One region of the Lysinibacillus sp. JK80 genome, then DNA from elsewhere that is predicted to be linked to it. Evidence: riboswitches for the same ligand, from Rfam matches in the RefSeq annotation. Region 1 holds a riboswitch; the other holds the start of a gene.
What was found. A riboswitch is a leader RNA that binds a small molecule or an ion and turns the genes downstream of it on or off. The one in region 1 is predicted to bind FMN.

Region 2: another riboswitch for FMN. It lies ahead of ribE (riboflavin synthase); the one in region 1 lies ahead of HXV90_RS09465 (ECF transporter S component).

The regions. Positions count from the first base shown of each region.
Region 1 covers NZ_CP058997.1:1,784,260-1,792,366, forward strand. Annotated here, with positions in the region: gene HXV90_RS09440 (response regulator) at 1-576, shown strand, start outside; gene HXV90_RS09445 (ATP-binding protein) at 583-1,002, shown strand; gene HXV90_RS09450 (methyl-accepting chemotaxis protein) at 1,030-2,727, shown strand; gene HXV90_RS09455 (STAS domain-containing protein) at 2,766-3,152, shown strand; gene HXV90_RS09460 (sodium-dependent transporter) at 3,725-5,071, opposite strand; gene HXV90_RS09465 (ECF transporter S component) at 5,291-5,878, opposite strand; FMN riboswitch at 6,096-6,281, opposite strand; gene HXV90_RS09470 (RNA polymerase subunit sigma) at 6,425-7,711, opposite strand; gene sigX (RNA polymerase sigma factor SigX) at 7,708-8,107, opposite strand, start outside.
Region 2 covers NZ_CP058997.1:1,544,126-1,552,232, reverse strand. Annotated here, with positions in the region: gene HXV90_RS08255 (YibE/F family protein) at 1-714, opposite strand, end outside; gene HXV90_RS08250 (YibE/F family protein) at 711-1,835, opposite strand; FMN riboswitch at 2,056-2,181, shown strand; FMN riboswitch at 2,298-2,423, shown strand; gene ribE (riboflavin synthase) at 2,623-3,261, shown strand; gene ribB (3,4-dihydroxy-2-butanone-4-phosphate synthase) at 3,286-3,915, shown strand; gene ribH (6,7-dimethyl-8-ribityllumazine synthase) at 3,931-4,413, shown strand; gene HXV90_RS08230 (spore germination protein) at 4,552-5,991, shown strand; gene HXV90_RS08225 (ATP-binding protein) at 6,313-7,620, shown strand; gene HXV90_RS08220 (histidine phosphatase family protein) at 7,721-8,107, shown strand, end outside.

The DNA.
Region 1 (8,107 bases):
GATCATTTAACCGCCATTCTTCTGTACGATGCAATGGGGCATGGCATAGCTGCATCACTCGTTACTATGTCCATCAGATCATTATTAAAAGGAATGATTACTAAGTTAATTGATCCAGTAGCAGTAATCCAAGAACTTAACCGCCAAATATACGAGCTATTTTCTGATGAGGATATGGACCGTTTTTTAATGACAGCAATCTACATACTTCTAGATACAAAAAATGGCACTTTGCACTATGTGAATGCGGCTCACCCTTCTGGTTTTTTATTTGGAAAATTTGGAGAAACAGTCTTCCTCCCAGCGAATACGCCTATCCTCGGACTATTCCCTACTATTCAAATAAATAAAAAAACAATACCTTTATCAGGCTGGCATCGTATTATTCTTTATACGGATGGATTATTAACATTGAACGAGCAAAACTCAATTGATATGGACTTTTTCTACGCCTATGCTTCACAGGATAACAGCTATGCACTACAAAAGTTTTCTCAAAAGTACAATTTATTTGATAATGATTACAGCGATGACATCACAGTCGTTTCAATAACAATTACATTAAAGGGTAGGTGATTGAAGATGGAATTCACACTCAATGTAAATCCTGATACACAAGCTATAGCCTTTATTGATCAAGTAATGGAGAATTATACAGAGATATATAATCTACCTTATAAACGAGAGTTAAGATTTGTTGTTCATGAACTAGTCATCAATGCCGTAGAGGCTATGGGAAAAATTAATACACCCGCTCAAAAGAAGATTCAAATACAAGTAACTCAATCAAACGAAGAGATAAAAATAACAGTCACTGACGAAGCAAAAGGCATTGACGAAAAGGACTGGGACAAAGTTCTTCAATTCGATTTAGACAAATTTGATTATGCTGATCGTGGACGCGGTTTATTTTTTGTCAAAAATATGGTCGACCATATTTGGTTCGAAAATATTTCTGAAACAAAATTTTTAGTTGGTATTTCCAAAAAGATTCATCTATAAAGTAAACGTAAAATTGGGGGCGTTTTAATGAAGTTATCTATACGAAAGAAAATGAATCTGCTTATATTTGGTTGTATTATTTTACTTACTTCCCTTTTAGCAGGAGTCAATTTTTTTGTTGCCAAGAACAATCTATTAGAAAGTGCTGATACAAAGCTTTTATCAGATATACAGTTGAGCTATGAATATTTAGACGCTAAATATCCTGGTGAATGGTCCATTAAAAACAACCAACTCTATAAGGGCGATATCAATATGGTAGAAAACTTTGAGGTAGCTGATAAAGTTGGAGAACTCACAAACGGGAATGCTGTATCCATCTTTCAAAACGATACGCGTATAAGTACCAATATAGTGGATAATGGTGAACGCGCTTTAAATACAAAGGTTTCTGACGAGGTTGCTACTGTTGTACTAGGAGAAAAAAAGCGCTTTATCGGTTCTGCCAATGTCTTAGGAAGTTTGCATCAAGCAGCCTATGATCCGATTGTAAATAGTCAAGGCGAGGTTATCGGTGTATGGGCAACCGCTGTCCCTACCGCTCCTTATATAAGCATTGCCACAAAATCAGCACTGGAGAATGTAGCGATTTCCTTAGTGATCGCCATTGTAATGATCGGAGGAATTAGTTGGTTCTTACAAAAGCAAATTGTTAATCCTATTAACATTCTAAGTACCAATGCCAAGGAACTAGCAGAACTAAATTTAAATGTTAAACTGTTAAACCCTAAAGGCAAAGATGAAATCGCTGAATTAGCACGCGCATTTAGTAGTATGAAAAATCATTTAACAGAGACGATAAAGATTGTGGCTGGTAGTGCACATCAAATTGCAAAGTCATCACACACTTTGGCAGAATCATCACATCAAACAAGCGAAGCATCTAATCAGATCGCACTAACAATGAATGAAATCGCCGTTGGTACTACCACTCAATCTGATCAGGCTGAACGAATAGTTTCAATGATGCAAAAAACGCTTGAGGAAGTATCAAAGAGCTTACAAAAAGCTGAAATCACTTTAAATAGCGCTATCGAATCCACTCATATCGCACGTAAAGGAGAAGAAGCCATCAATGAAGCGATTATGCATCTAAGTGATGTTACGAAAACAGTGTCTTATGCAACAGATTCTATCCAAAAATTAGGCAAGCGCTCTGAAGAAATTGGTGGTATTATTACCGTTATCACTGGCATCGCAGAACAAACGAATCTGTTAGCACTCAATGCGGCCATCGAGGCAGCACGAGCAGGTGATCAAGGGAAAGGTTTTGCTGTCGTTGCATCAGAGGTTCGTCAATTAGCTGAACAGTCAAGTTTAGCAGCTGGACAAATTACTAATCTTATTAATGATATCCAAGCGGAAACATCTGTGACCGTACGAACAATGGAAAGTAATTTACTAGCTGTCGAGGAGCAAGTAACGATCATCAATAAAGGCGGAAGTGCCTTAAAAGAAATCGTGGAGAAAGTTGTCGAAACTGAAGAAGGTGTCGAACAAATGAAAGTGGCATTTACACATGTTAACGACAACTCCCTAGATGTGCAACAAGCCATTCAAGATATTTCTCGCATCATCGAGGACGCTGCAGCAGCTACAGAAGAGATTGCCGCAACCTCAGAAGAGCAATATGCGACTGTTGCCGAAATTACACAAAGCTCAGATGAGTTATCATCAATTGCTGATAAATTACAAAATGAAGTGAATAAATTTAAGTTTGAATAAATCCCCAAACAAGAAAAGAAAAATGGAGGCGCTATAGGATGAATCAGAAGAAAATTGCAATGAATATTGACACAAAGGCTGATTATATTGTGATTGCGTTTACAGGCGATTTAGAATACGGGATGATTGAAGAAATAAAGTCAGAGCTGCAAACACTTAGCTTAGACACAAAACACGGATACATTATCGATATGCAAAGGGTAACAAATATTGATAGTACTGGATTCGGGATGATCGTTAATTTTGCTAAGAAGGTGTCTGTAAAAGATAAGAAAATCGCCATTATTGTCGTCGATGATTTCATTCGCAACTTATTCGCTATTTCACAGGTTGATAAAGTATTCCCTATTGCCGAAAGTGAAGAACAAGCAAGGAAGATTATTAAAGAAGATTGGCTAGGTGAGCTATCACTTAACGATTATTAATCTCTATAATCATAATAAAAGGTGTATTCCTATTAGACGGAATACACCTTTTTATGTTGTTAAAAAAAGAAGATGTCAACGGTAGAAATAGTAACTTTGCAAGGCGAGAGGTTGATTTTCGTTCCGCCAGCGTCCTTTCCAGGGGGGGCGTCCGATGAGCCGCTAAATCCCATAGGAGTGACGCTATCAACCATTCTACAAAGTGTCTTTACCTCATAGTAGCATAGCGATCAAATCTACCCATTATTTGTATTCTTAGAGGGGATAGGCTCTTATTTTCAATGTGGAGAAGTGATGAGTGACAACACCTCTTCATAAAGGGTAATGAACTCCTTTACTTTATTTGAAAACCTTTGCTAAAAAGATTGAGATTTTTTGGGTTGGTGCGGAAGGCTTCTTGACTCCCGTGGATTAACAAGACAGGTGAGCCCCTACACGGAGGAAGCTGCTGGCACTCGCCCACAGGAAAGCAAGTAGCCTTGCAATAGAAATCCACTTCTACCTTTCTATTGACTGTTATGTTTTTAACACTAAGAGAAGGTATTTTTCCTATGGCGGAATATACCTTTTCTTTAATACTGCAGTAGCATATTAACAAACACAACTAGAATGATAATCGGTACAACAACTAGCATTAACATACGATATGTCGAATAATACCCTTGTCCCATTTGACTTCCCGTTAGCAATTCTCTCTTCACAAATTCTTTATCCACTACATAGGCAATAAAAATAGCAATGAATAAATTCCCTAGCGGAAGCATGATATTCGACACTAAAAAATCGGTTGCATCAAAGATACTTTTCTCAAAAATCATTATATCCGATAAAACACTCGAAGAAAGCGCTGCTGGAATGGCTGCAATAAACACGACTATACCAAGTAAAAGTGTCCACATTGGACGCGATTTCTGACTATGCTCCATAAATGCCGCGACGATAATCTCATATAAACTAAATGATGACGTTAATGTAGCAAATAAAAATAGCAATAAAAACATGGCTAAAAACACTTCACCAAATGGCATTTGACTAAATGCTGTTGGTAGCACCATAAATAGCAAACCTGGACCCGCTGCTGGCTCTAAATCAAAGGCGAACACAACAGGGAAAATCGCTAAACCTGCTAAAAATGAAACAAGCACGGTTAACAGCACTACAGAACCCGCTGAATTCGGAAGACTGACATCTTTTTTTAGATAAGAGCTATATGTAACTAGACAAGAAAAACCTACTGCTAACCCAAAGAACGATTGCCCTAAGGCTTCTAATAATGCCTTACCCGTAATATTCGAGAAATCAGGCCATAAGAAGAATTTTACCCCTTCCATTGCCCCATCTAATGTAACTGCACGCACAACAAGGACAATGAACATTATGAAAAGTAACGGCATCATCCATTTATTGGCCTTTTCAATCCCATTTTGTACACCTAATGAAATCACAAGTACGTTGGCTAATGTAAACAACACTAGACCAACTAGCGTAATCCAAGGCGTGCCTATAATTTTTCCAAATAATTCAGCAGGATCTACTGCTGGATCAATTACCGCGCCAGCTACACCTAGCCCGCTATAAATAAAGATCCAACCTCCAACAACGCTATAAAAAGTTAATAATAAAAAACAGCCTAGCACGCCCATTCGACCAATCCAGGCCCATCCTGGCTTAGTTGGAGCAATTTTTTTATACGCTGTTACAGCCTCGGATTGTGTACCACGTCCTAAAACATACTCGGACAATAACATCGGTAGTCCTATTAACAAGGTAAATAATACAAAGATAAGGAAAAATGCTCCTCCACCACTTTGTCCTGTTACATAGGGAAGTTTCCAAATTGCCCCTAGTCCGATCGCCGCACCAGCTGATGCTAAAATAAAACCTAATTTACTAGACCATTGTCCTTTTTTTCCACTCATCTCTTCAAACTCCTCAAACATTCTAAACTCTTCTCTATTTTACATGAAAATATAGCTTTCGACTAGGTTATAATTATAAAGTACTAGTTAGCTTTTTTACCCCATTACTTTTTTCTATATTTATCCGTTAGTTTAGCCTTTCTATTCTTCACACCTTTCCCTATCCATCATTCCTTCCAACAAAAAACCTCAGGTATGTTCACCCGAGGTTAGTAAAAATTATTTTGTTATATAGATAGAACGCTGGCGGTCGATCCACTTGCGCATAGTTGTAAATAAAAACGCCATAATAGCCGTTAATAAAATACCTTTCACAATGTTAAATGGTAAAATCCCAGCGATAATCATTTTATAAAGTGAGTCACCTACAACAGGTTCCATTCCTAAGAAGTATGTGTACATCGGTAAAAATACTGCGTAGTTTAAAATACTCATCCCTACTGCCATTACGACTGTTCCTGTCGCTAAACCTCCAACAAGACCAGCAATTGTTTTAAAGCGATTAAAAATAAGGCTTACAGGCAAAATAAATAAAATGCCTGTTGCAAAGTTGGCAATATGACCTACTGGCACGCCTGTTGGCGTTCCAGAGAAAATCCAATCCAATACATTTTTAAATAATTCTACTAAAATACCAGCTACAGGCCCCATTGTGATGGCTGCTATTAATGCAGGCATATCACTAAAGTCGACTTCCAAGAATGCTGGGAATGGTGGAATTGGGAAATTAAAAAGCATTAATAAAAACGAAATACTGCTCAGCATGCCAATCGTAATAAACGATTGAAGTTTAACATTTTTCTTCATAGAAAACTCTCTCCTCTTTGCTGATTCAATCTCGCAAGAAGAAAGGTGACGATCTTTCAATTGTTAGCACGAAAAAACCCTTATGCATAAAGAGCACAAGGGAGAAAGGCATGACGAATAAGCGTCAATTTAAACTATTTTTGAGCACTGTTTAAAAAGCCATACAAAAAAAGCGCTCGGTCATAGTTTATTTCATAACAATGAATGACGATCGTACCTCCATCTTCTCCCATCCAGACTTTAACTGTCGGCCTCGGAATTACACCAAGTCAGCCATGCAAATAAATTTGCACAGGTCGCGGGCTGAAGAGCGAAGCATAAACCATTCGAGTTAATGGAAACATTAACGGTTCACCACTCTATTACCGCCGGTCGGGATTTTCACCCTGCCCCGAAGATGAATCATATTATTTTATACTACAACCTTACTATAATTAATTATTAAGAAAAAGTAAATAGTTCTGCTTAAAAAATTCCGATTAGATTTGTAAGTATTGTAAAAATGGAGCATTCCATGTTACAGGAATGCTCCATTTTTGATTTTGACTAAGGCATATATTGTTTATTTGGCCCCACAGGCTTGGGCAAATACGTTTTTAAATCGAATCCTTCCCAGCTTTCTTGGACCACATTATCCAAGCGTAATTGTTGGTCAAAGCTAGCAGCAGTTAACATCATAGCTTCAATCAATTGGGTAGCGCGAATTGACTCCATCGATGCTAAATCTAAGGGAATATCGAATGTTACGACTACACCTTCTGCTTCCTCTTTCACGGTATATGTTACATTTTCAGGAACCACTGTTACATAAACATCATCATTTTTGTTTTTCATTAGTGTAAGTGCTTCTGTAACATTAGCAAATGTTTGACGGAAATCTGGTGACAGGTATTCTGCCCCACTACCATCTTGGTATAAATAATAATTAAAATGCTTGGCGTTTGTTAATGACATGGCTTGACTTGGCTCACCCTCCTGAGAAAACTCATAAGGTGTGCCATCTTCATTTTGAATCTCAACTTCCGTATATTCAGAATCCGAGAAGGTATCCTCTAAAGTCCCTTTGTACTCATTAACGGTAGCTGATGCAACATCATAGTCATTGTCCTTTGGTAATACGTGGACAAGCTTGTCTTCCTTCTCCTTCAGTTCACCTTTAAAAGGATGATAATCCGTAAACCCTTTGGCTTCTTCATCTATTTGAGGAGCATATTTTTCATACATCTGTAGGGTAGAAGGCTTTTCTGTTCCAAAATCAGTTGCTACACGCTCATTTGGTATCACATATGTCATTGGAACACTTTCTGCATCGCGTCCTGCCAAACCAATACGGAAAACGACAGCATCTTTCACATCTTCCTCATAGACAGACGACCGTAAAGATAGCATACGCTCATGCTCCGATACAATACTGGATTGAAGTGCCTCATCCTGGGTAGCTGCCTCTTTAGCAGAACGATCTTCCTGTAACGTAGAGTAATTAGCCGTTTCTGGCGTACTAGCTAGATCTTTTTGGCTAGCGTCATTATTCATGAACATGAAGCCAACGAGTACCGTTATCACGAAAACTGCTGCTACACTCGTAAAAATCGGCATTTTTCGGAACTTAAATCGTGATGGTCGTTCATCTTGTATTAAAGATTTACTTTCTTGTTGTGCTTCTTCATTCTCTATAGGTTGTTGTATCGCTTCTTGTAGGTGACTATTATCCTGCAAGCGAGCATCTGCCATTAACCGATTTAATATTTCTTCTTTTGAACGGCGGTCAGAAAGCTTAGGGGCATTGTTCAAGACATGTTCAAGCTGTTCATCATCAAATGGCTTATGCGTCATTGCCGTTTCGCCTCCTGTTCTCTAATCGGCTGTAGCTGTTGCCTTAAAAATTTAATGGCTCGATGCTGGGTCGTTTTTACCTTAGCTTCTGTCCAATCTAGTATTTGCGCTGTTTCTGCAATCGATAAATCTTGAAAATAGCGCATAATAATGACCATTTTTTGGTCGCCTGTACAGTTTTCAAGTGCTGATTCCACCTGCATAAATTCATCACTGGCCTGTAGCATATCTTCCGGTGATGGCGTGGTTGAATGGAGCTGTTCCGTTTCCCAGTCAAAGAAATCATGTGAATGCTTTTGACGTACAGCTTGCTTTCTAAAATGATCAATTGCTACATTTTTAGCAATAGCAAATAGCCAAGTTTTCTCACTACTATTGCCTGCAAATTGATCGTAT
Region 2 (8,107 bases), 240 kb from region 1:
AATCGGAATAATCAATGCAATGCCGATTCCTGCACAAAAAATGGTTGTCATTTCGGCACTAAAAACCTTGGAGTTAACAATTTCCCCAATCGAATAGGAGAGGTCCTTGAACCAGATTAATAAGCTTAAATAGCCACCAAAGAAAGCAAAAAATAACGTATTAGTATCGGTTCCTAATATATCTCTTCCTATGCTTAAGCCAGCTGTAAATAATTTTTTTCTACTCATCGAAGGATTGCGATAAAAAATCTCATGCATAGAGGTAGCGATGGAAATGGCTACATCCATAATGGCACCAATCGTACTCATAATGATGACTGATGCACCAATCTGCACAAAATTAACACCAATGTAGAGAGAAAAGATGCTGATTTCTTCAGTTGATTCTTCGCCAAACCCTTGGATCATCGACTTTTCCGTTACAAAGGTAATAAAGAGTAGTAACATACCTATCGTCACCATCGTCGAGATAAAGGCTGTAATGGTTTTACTGTTTGTTTTATTGATATAGAAAAGACTAATACAGCTAATGACCGTACAGGCAATAAACGTCAAGATGATGGGGCTATTTTTAGGGTTTGTCATTAAAAAAATGGTGACAAAGAGCACACCAAAGTTTAGGAATAAAGAAAGAAATGAGCGTATCCCCTGTCTACCGCCGACAAGTACCATTAACACGAATAATATAACTGCTAATAAGACGACAACATTCATCCTTGAACCCTCTTTCGATTAATGAAAAATATAGCGGTATACTGACTGATAGGAATCGTAAGGACAACACCAATACCCCCTGCTAAGGCACGGGCTAATTCTAATGAAAGATTTAAGGACAATGTAAGCCCTAATGTGGAAGAATTTTTTAAATAGAGAATAATCATAGGTATGGAGCCGCAAAGGTAGGCAAAGAATAAGATACTTGTAATGGTACCCATAATATCTTTACCGATTTCATGTCCCGAAGATTTCAGAGCCTTGACAGAGATTGTAGGATCTTGCTCGTATAAAGCAAAAATTGAGGAAGCCATTGTAATAGAAACATCCATTACTGCCCCAAGTGAGCCAATAAATAAACCTGCCATAAAGACGGTACGATAGGGACGTGTTAAAAATTGCATTTCTTCATAACGAAGACCATTTTCACCTGTCAACCACATTACAATAGAGCTTATGATAAGCGCTATAACAGTGCCTAAAAGTGTGGACACGATGGCTACATATGTTTTTGTATGCAATCCACTAATAAGTAGTAGCGAAATAATCGTAAATAGCAGGGCGCAAATGCCGCTGACTAATAACAGGCTTACGCCCCCATGCTTCACATAAAGATCTAATGCGAATGATAAAATCACAGCATTGACACTCAAACTAATGATAGAAAATAAGCCTTGTCTTTTACCTACAATAAGTAGGGCAAAAATAAAAATCCATGCAATCATTACCATGGTTTGATCTCGTTTTAAATCGAGAATGGTTCCTGTTAAAACAGATTGTGTTGTGCGATCATCTAGCGTGACAAAGATTTCATTGCCTACATGGTATTCTTGATCAAAAGCACCAGACGAAGAATAGTCATTCGTCAAATGAATGGATTGCCCCTTATGCTGACCATTTTTGATAATGGCCATAATCTCCTGTGTAAACAAAAAATCCTCATTTTCATACATATCTGTCATCGGTTCTGATGCTGTTACATCCACTTGCGTTATTTCCGCTATCGGTCGATCATAAAATTGTTCGTTATGATGTACGAAAACGATCGAAACCCCACAACAGAGTGCTAATAGGGTATAGAAAATAGCTTGTTTAAAAGGTATATTTTTAAAAAATGTCAAGTAAATGACCTCCAAACTGCTAGACTGAATAGTCACTTGTAAAGGAACGTTTTTTTGATTAAGAAGTTCCATAAACAGGTTAAATGTCATCATTTTAATAACATCTTTTACATTTTTCAAGTCGAGTCAAAGCTGTTTAAAATTTATGCTTCGAAAAAAATTTAAAAAGAAGGATGGATAATATAATAAAATAGTGTTATCGTAAGACTAGCTAAATAAAAATATTCTTCGGGGTAGGGTGAAATTCCCGATCGGCGGTGATGAAGCAATTCAAAGTCCGTGAGCGCAAGCTGATTTGGTGCAAATCCAAAACCGACAGTTACAGTCTGGATGGGAGAAGGGTAAAAATGCGAACTTTTTAAATTGATTCTAATTTAGAAGGTTTATTTGACTATGCATTTATTACAAAACTTCCCAATCATCTTGTGGGAAGTTTTTTTATTTAGCTACAATCGAATAGAAGATGTTCTTCGGGGTAGGGTGAAATTCCCAATCGGCGGTGATGAAGCAATTCAAAGTCCGTGAGCGCAAGCTGATTTGGTGCAAATCCAAAACCGACAGTGATAGTCTGGATGGGAGAAGAACGAGTGAGATGACAGTCTATGAAAAAATTGTTTTCAAATAGGCTTATTTGTTGATGTCTTATACTCCCAAAACCCCTTTGATGTAAAGGGGTTTTTATTTTTTATTGCTAACGAGAGAAGGGAGAAGGATAAGGCACAAAAATAGGTAGATCAACTTTAAAAGTTAAGGATAGAAGTGCTAATAAAGTAGAGTAGGTGATGGAATGTTTACAGGACTTGTAGAGGATATTGGTATCATAAAAGCCTTGCAAAGTGATCGGGACAGTATGAAAATTACGGTTCAATCAGCCAAGATAACGGAGGATGTCAAGCTTGGTGACAGTATAGCGGTCAATGGAGTTTGTTTAACGGTGACAAATTTCACACAACAGCAGCTTACGATGGATGTTATGCCTGAAACAGTCAAAGCAACAAATCTACAGCAGCTGGCAATAGGTGATTCTGTTAATTTGGAGCGTGCCATGCCTGCTAATGGGCGATTTGGTGGCCATTTTGTTGCTGGTCATGTTGATGGAGTCGGCAAAATTTTGCGAAAACGTCCAGTAGCAAACGCTGTATATATTGATATCGAAATGTCAGAGGAGCTAACCAACTTTTGTATTCCAAAGGGTTCCATAACAATTGATGGCACAAGCTTAACCCTTTTTCATGTTGAAGCCAATAGTGTCACAATTTCACTTATTCCTCATACTTACAAAGAAACCGTTTTAGGTATGAAGAGGGTTGGAGCAATCGTTAATATCGAAACCGATTTAGTTGGAAAATACATTATAGGGCAATTAAAAAAGGGGCAAACAACACCAGCTATTACAAGAGATTATTTAGCACAACATGGTTTTTAAATCACAGAATAGGAGTTGATCATCGTGCTACATTCAATTGAAGAAGCCATAGAGGATTTAAGGCAGGGCAATATGATTGTGGTGGTTGATGATGAGGATCGAGAAAATGAAGGAGATCTTCTGGCACTCGCTGAATTCATCACACCAGCAACAATCAACTTTATGGCAACCAATGGTAGAGGTTTAATTTGTACGCCGATTTCGCAGCAGCTTGCACAAAAGCTAGATTTATATCCAATGGTTCAGCACAATACAGATAACCATCAAACCGCATTTACGGTAAGTATCGATCATGTAGAAACAACGACAGGGATTAGCGCCTTTGAGCGTGCGCTAACGATACAAAGAATGATAGAAAAGCAAGCTAAGCCAACTGATTTTCGTCGACCAGGCCATATTTTTCCGTTGATTGCGAAAGAGCAAGGCGTGCTGGAACGGAGAGGGCACACGGAGGCCACTATTGACCTAGCGAAGCTTTGTCATAGCGTACCTGCAGGTGTTATTTGCGAAATTATGGGTGATGATGGGCATATGCTTCGGTTTGAAGAACTAACAAATTACGCTGCACATCATGGCTTAAAAATGATCTCGATAGAAGCATTGGTTGCTTATCGTAAACAATTATCCACTAATAAAACTAAAATTTCTATGTAAAAAGGAGAAGGAACAATGGGTCAAACATTTGAAGCACAATTAATTGGAACGGATTTGAAAATTGCAGTAGTAGTGGGTCGTTTTAATGAGTTTATTACTAGCAAATTATTGGATGGGGCAATGGATGGTTTAACTCGTCATGGGGTTGATTCTGCATCTATTGATGTTGCATGGGTGCCAGGGGCTTTTGAAGTTCCTTTTATAGCAAAACAACTGGCAGAAACAAAGAAATATGATGCTATTATTGGTTTAGGTACTGTTATTCGTGGCTCTACAACACACTATGACTATGTTTGTAATGAATCAGCAAAAGGCATTGCCAATGTGTCATTGTCAACGAATGTACCTGTTATTTTTGGAATTGTTACTACTGAAAATATTGAACAGGCAATTGAACGTGCAGGAACAAAATCTGGTAATAAAGGCTATGATGCGGCAATGTCTGCAATTGAGATGGCAAATCTAAAGAAAATGATTGGATCAGGACAATTTGAATAGTCTTCACAACATTCGTTTCTTTGAATATTTTGAACAACCATGGGAAAAATATGCTTAAGTGTATTTATTGAAGGTGATTGTTTTCATAAATGTACTAATCTTGAGCTGGCTCAGTAGGAGATGAGAAGTATTTCATCAATGGAACAAATTAATTTGAAAATGTTGAAATCACTATTTCAACGCTCTGCTGATGTGATTTTCCAACAATATAATTTTCAGCAATATACAGTACATTTGATAACTTGTGATGCAATGGTCAATGAGCAAATACTTCAAACTGTGGTTGTTCAACGTGTTCAATCTTTGTTATGCAATGTCACGGAGGACATGCTAGAGGAAGAAATTGAACAGCATTTACACATTCCCTATTTACAAAAGATTTTATCGAAAGAAGATACGGTAACTAGGGTCTATAAAGGCCATGTTTTACTGTATTTTGAAGAAAATCAATTACTTTATTCTAGTGATATTTCAAAAAGACCCAATCGAGAGCCTGGGGAAACAACATTAGAACTAGTAGTAAAGGGACCTAGAGATGACTTTATTGAAGATGTTTTTATTAATATTGCTTTATTAAGAAAACGATTACCGACTAATTCTTTTAGTGTAGAGACATTAGAAATTGGTAAGCGTTCTAAAACAACCGTAGCCATACTATATATGGAAGACATTGTGAATTTAAATATGCTGGAACAAATTCGACTTCAATTACAAAAAATTGACACGGATATTGTTATCAATGGCGACTTATTAATGGAAAAAATTGAAAGGACAGCGACAATTCTTCCAAGACATGATTATACAGGAAGACCTGATTTTGCTATGCAGGCCTTAATTAGAGGAAGAATACTCTTAATGATTGATGGTGTGTCCTATGCCATAATTACACCTACAAATATTATGTTGCTCTTTAAATCAGCAGAGGATAATGAGTACCCAATCATCGTTAGTTCGATGGAACGATTACTCAGAATTGTCGGGATATTAATAAGTATGCTACTGCCAGGTTTTTGGCTTGCATTGACGACTTATCATCAAGAACAGCTTCCATTTCTTCTACTTGCTACGGTTGTAGAATCGAGGTCAGGATTGCCCTTTCCAACCATTCTAGAAATTTTAATGATGCTATTTATGTTTGAATTGTTTCGAGAGGCTAACTTGCGCCTTCCTAGTGCAATCAGTGGCTCAGTTAGTGTGGTAGGGGGACTAATTATTGGGGATGCAGCGATTAAAGCAGGTGTTACAAGCCCCTCAATGATAGTTGTGATTGCCATTTCTAGTATCGCTGCATTTACATTGGTCAATCAATCCTTTGTGACGGCTATGAGTATTTTTCGATTAATCATTATTATGGCTTCGGCGTTTTTTGGATTATTTGGTTTTTTTATATCCGTGTTTTTCATCCTTTTATACACTGCGAATATGAGAGTCTTGGGAGTGCCGTATGTAAATTTTAGTGCTGATTTTGAAAAGGGCAATATACGTAAGTCGTTATTGAGACTTTCTCCAAAGGGCTATAGTAAACGACCTACCTTTCTAAAGCCGCAAGATCAAACACGGACTTCAAGTAAAAAATAAGCATATTGTGATGAGATCAGGTATTGTCGATACCTGATCTTTTTTTGATACCTTTGCTTTAGTGGTTTTTTCAATTTTCCATTTAAATAGGAAATGAGACATAAAAAGTTATTACTTATCTTTTTAGTTTACTTTCTTGTCAAGGATTATTAAACTATTTGTTACAGTGTGTAATTTTGGGTATGAATAAAATAAAAATTGATTTTGTGTTTTAATTTATGTAGGATATACAAGCAATGTTTGCTTTACAAACAAAAAATAGAGTTAATTATAATATAATAATATTCTAGAATATTTATAGATGAGGAAGTACCGTTTTTTATGAAAAATAGAAAAATAAAACTAATATTAATTCTATCAACGATTTTATTATGTTTGTTTACAAGTTTAAACATCTTTACATCCTATGTAAAAATAAAAAAGACCGTTGAAGAGTCGATTGCCAATCAAAGCTTAGAGGCAGCCCATTCTATTGCTGCATCCATAGATACGGATTCCTATCAGCAATTTTTAAATAATCCACAGGAAAATGATTATTATTGGAAAGTAAGAAATTATTTAAACGATGCAAGGATAAAATTAGGTGCACTATTTGTTTACACCTTAAAGGTGGATAATCCTGAAGTATCTATAGCCATGATTACAGGGATGCCAAAAGAAATGAAAGAGGGCTTCGGTATTGGCGTGGTTTGTACTGTCCCTGCAAAGCATGTTGAAAAGGCCTATAATGGTGAAACCTATGTTACAGAGGTAATTCATGATTCTGAACATGGGTCTTATTTATCTGTTGGTGCACCCATCAAAGATGATAATGGAACAATTATCGGGTATTTAGGCATTGACATTAGTGCAGATACGCTAAATGGTATTAAGGGTAAAGTCATTGAAGACAACCTATTTAATTTTATTTTTAATGGTGTACTTATTTTAATTGTCATCGGTTCTTTTTTATTTTTACAAAGATGGTATCAAAAAGAGGTAGCGAAGGAAGTTGGCGCTACAGAGGACACATATCTAGCAGAAATCAAAACATTGATTACTTCGGTGTCGTCCCTACGTCATGATTTTACGAACCATATCCAAGTGTTACATGGTTTATTACAATTAGAAAAAACAGATCAGGCGAGACAATATTTATCCTCACTATCAAAAGAAGTTCAGGCGATCAAGTCATTAAAATTAAATATTGATCATCCAGGTTTGTCCATCTTATTGCAAACGAAGAAATTAACGGCTCAAAATCACCATATTGATATGGATTTTACGCTTTCTCAAAATGACTTTAATAAGATTAAAACGACAGATTTAATCAAGATTCTATCCAATTTAATTGATAATGCGATTGATGCTGCTGTTGAATTACCTGAGGAACAACGTAAGATTAAGATTTGCTGTACAGCAGATGAATCACAGTATGAATTTAAAATTACCAATACTGGGCCAAATATTGCGAATCCCGATCACATATTCAAACAAGGATTTTCAACGAAAAAACATGAGAATGGTAGACTAAGAGGGCAAGGCTTATTTATTGTCAAAGAAATTGTCACTAAATATAATGGTCATATTTCAATTGATTCATCAAAACATTTAGAAACGACTGCTATTGTCAGAATTCCAATAAAATAACAGAAAAAAAGCTTCCTACAAAAAGTTGTGGGGAGCTTTTTTCTATGTACAGTACATACATTACAAAGTAGAAAGTGATATGATGAAGGAGATGAAGAAAATGGAAAAGGGTCTCCTAGCGTTATTGAGAAAAGGTGGGCTAACTTTATATGCAAGACACGGAACAGCAACTATTGGTGTAGATCAAGCATATGGTACATTTCAAAGTTGTCAAAATCAACGGAATTTATCCGATCAAGGTCGTAGGGAGGCAATTTATTATGGTCAAATGCTACGCTATTGGCAAATTCCCATCCTTTCCACCATCACTACCAGTCCTTTTTGTCGCACCATTGAAACAGCACGTTTGGCATTTCCAAACAGCAATCTCCAAATTGACCCCTTCTTGTTTGAAATCTTTATGTTAGGTGGCAATCTTCCTACAGTAGTGCAAAGCAGTATATTAACGATTTCTACATCGATGCTGGAAATCATTCCTCCTGAGGGC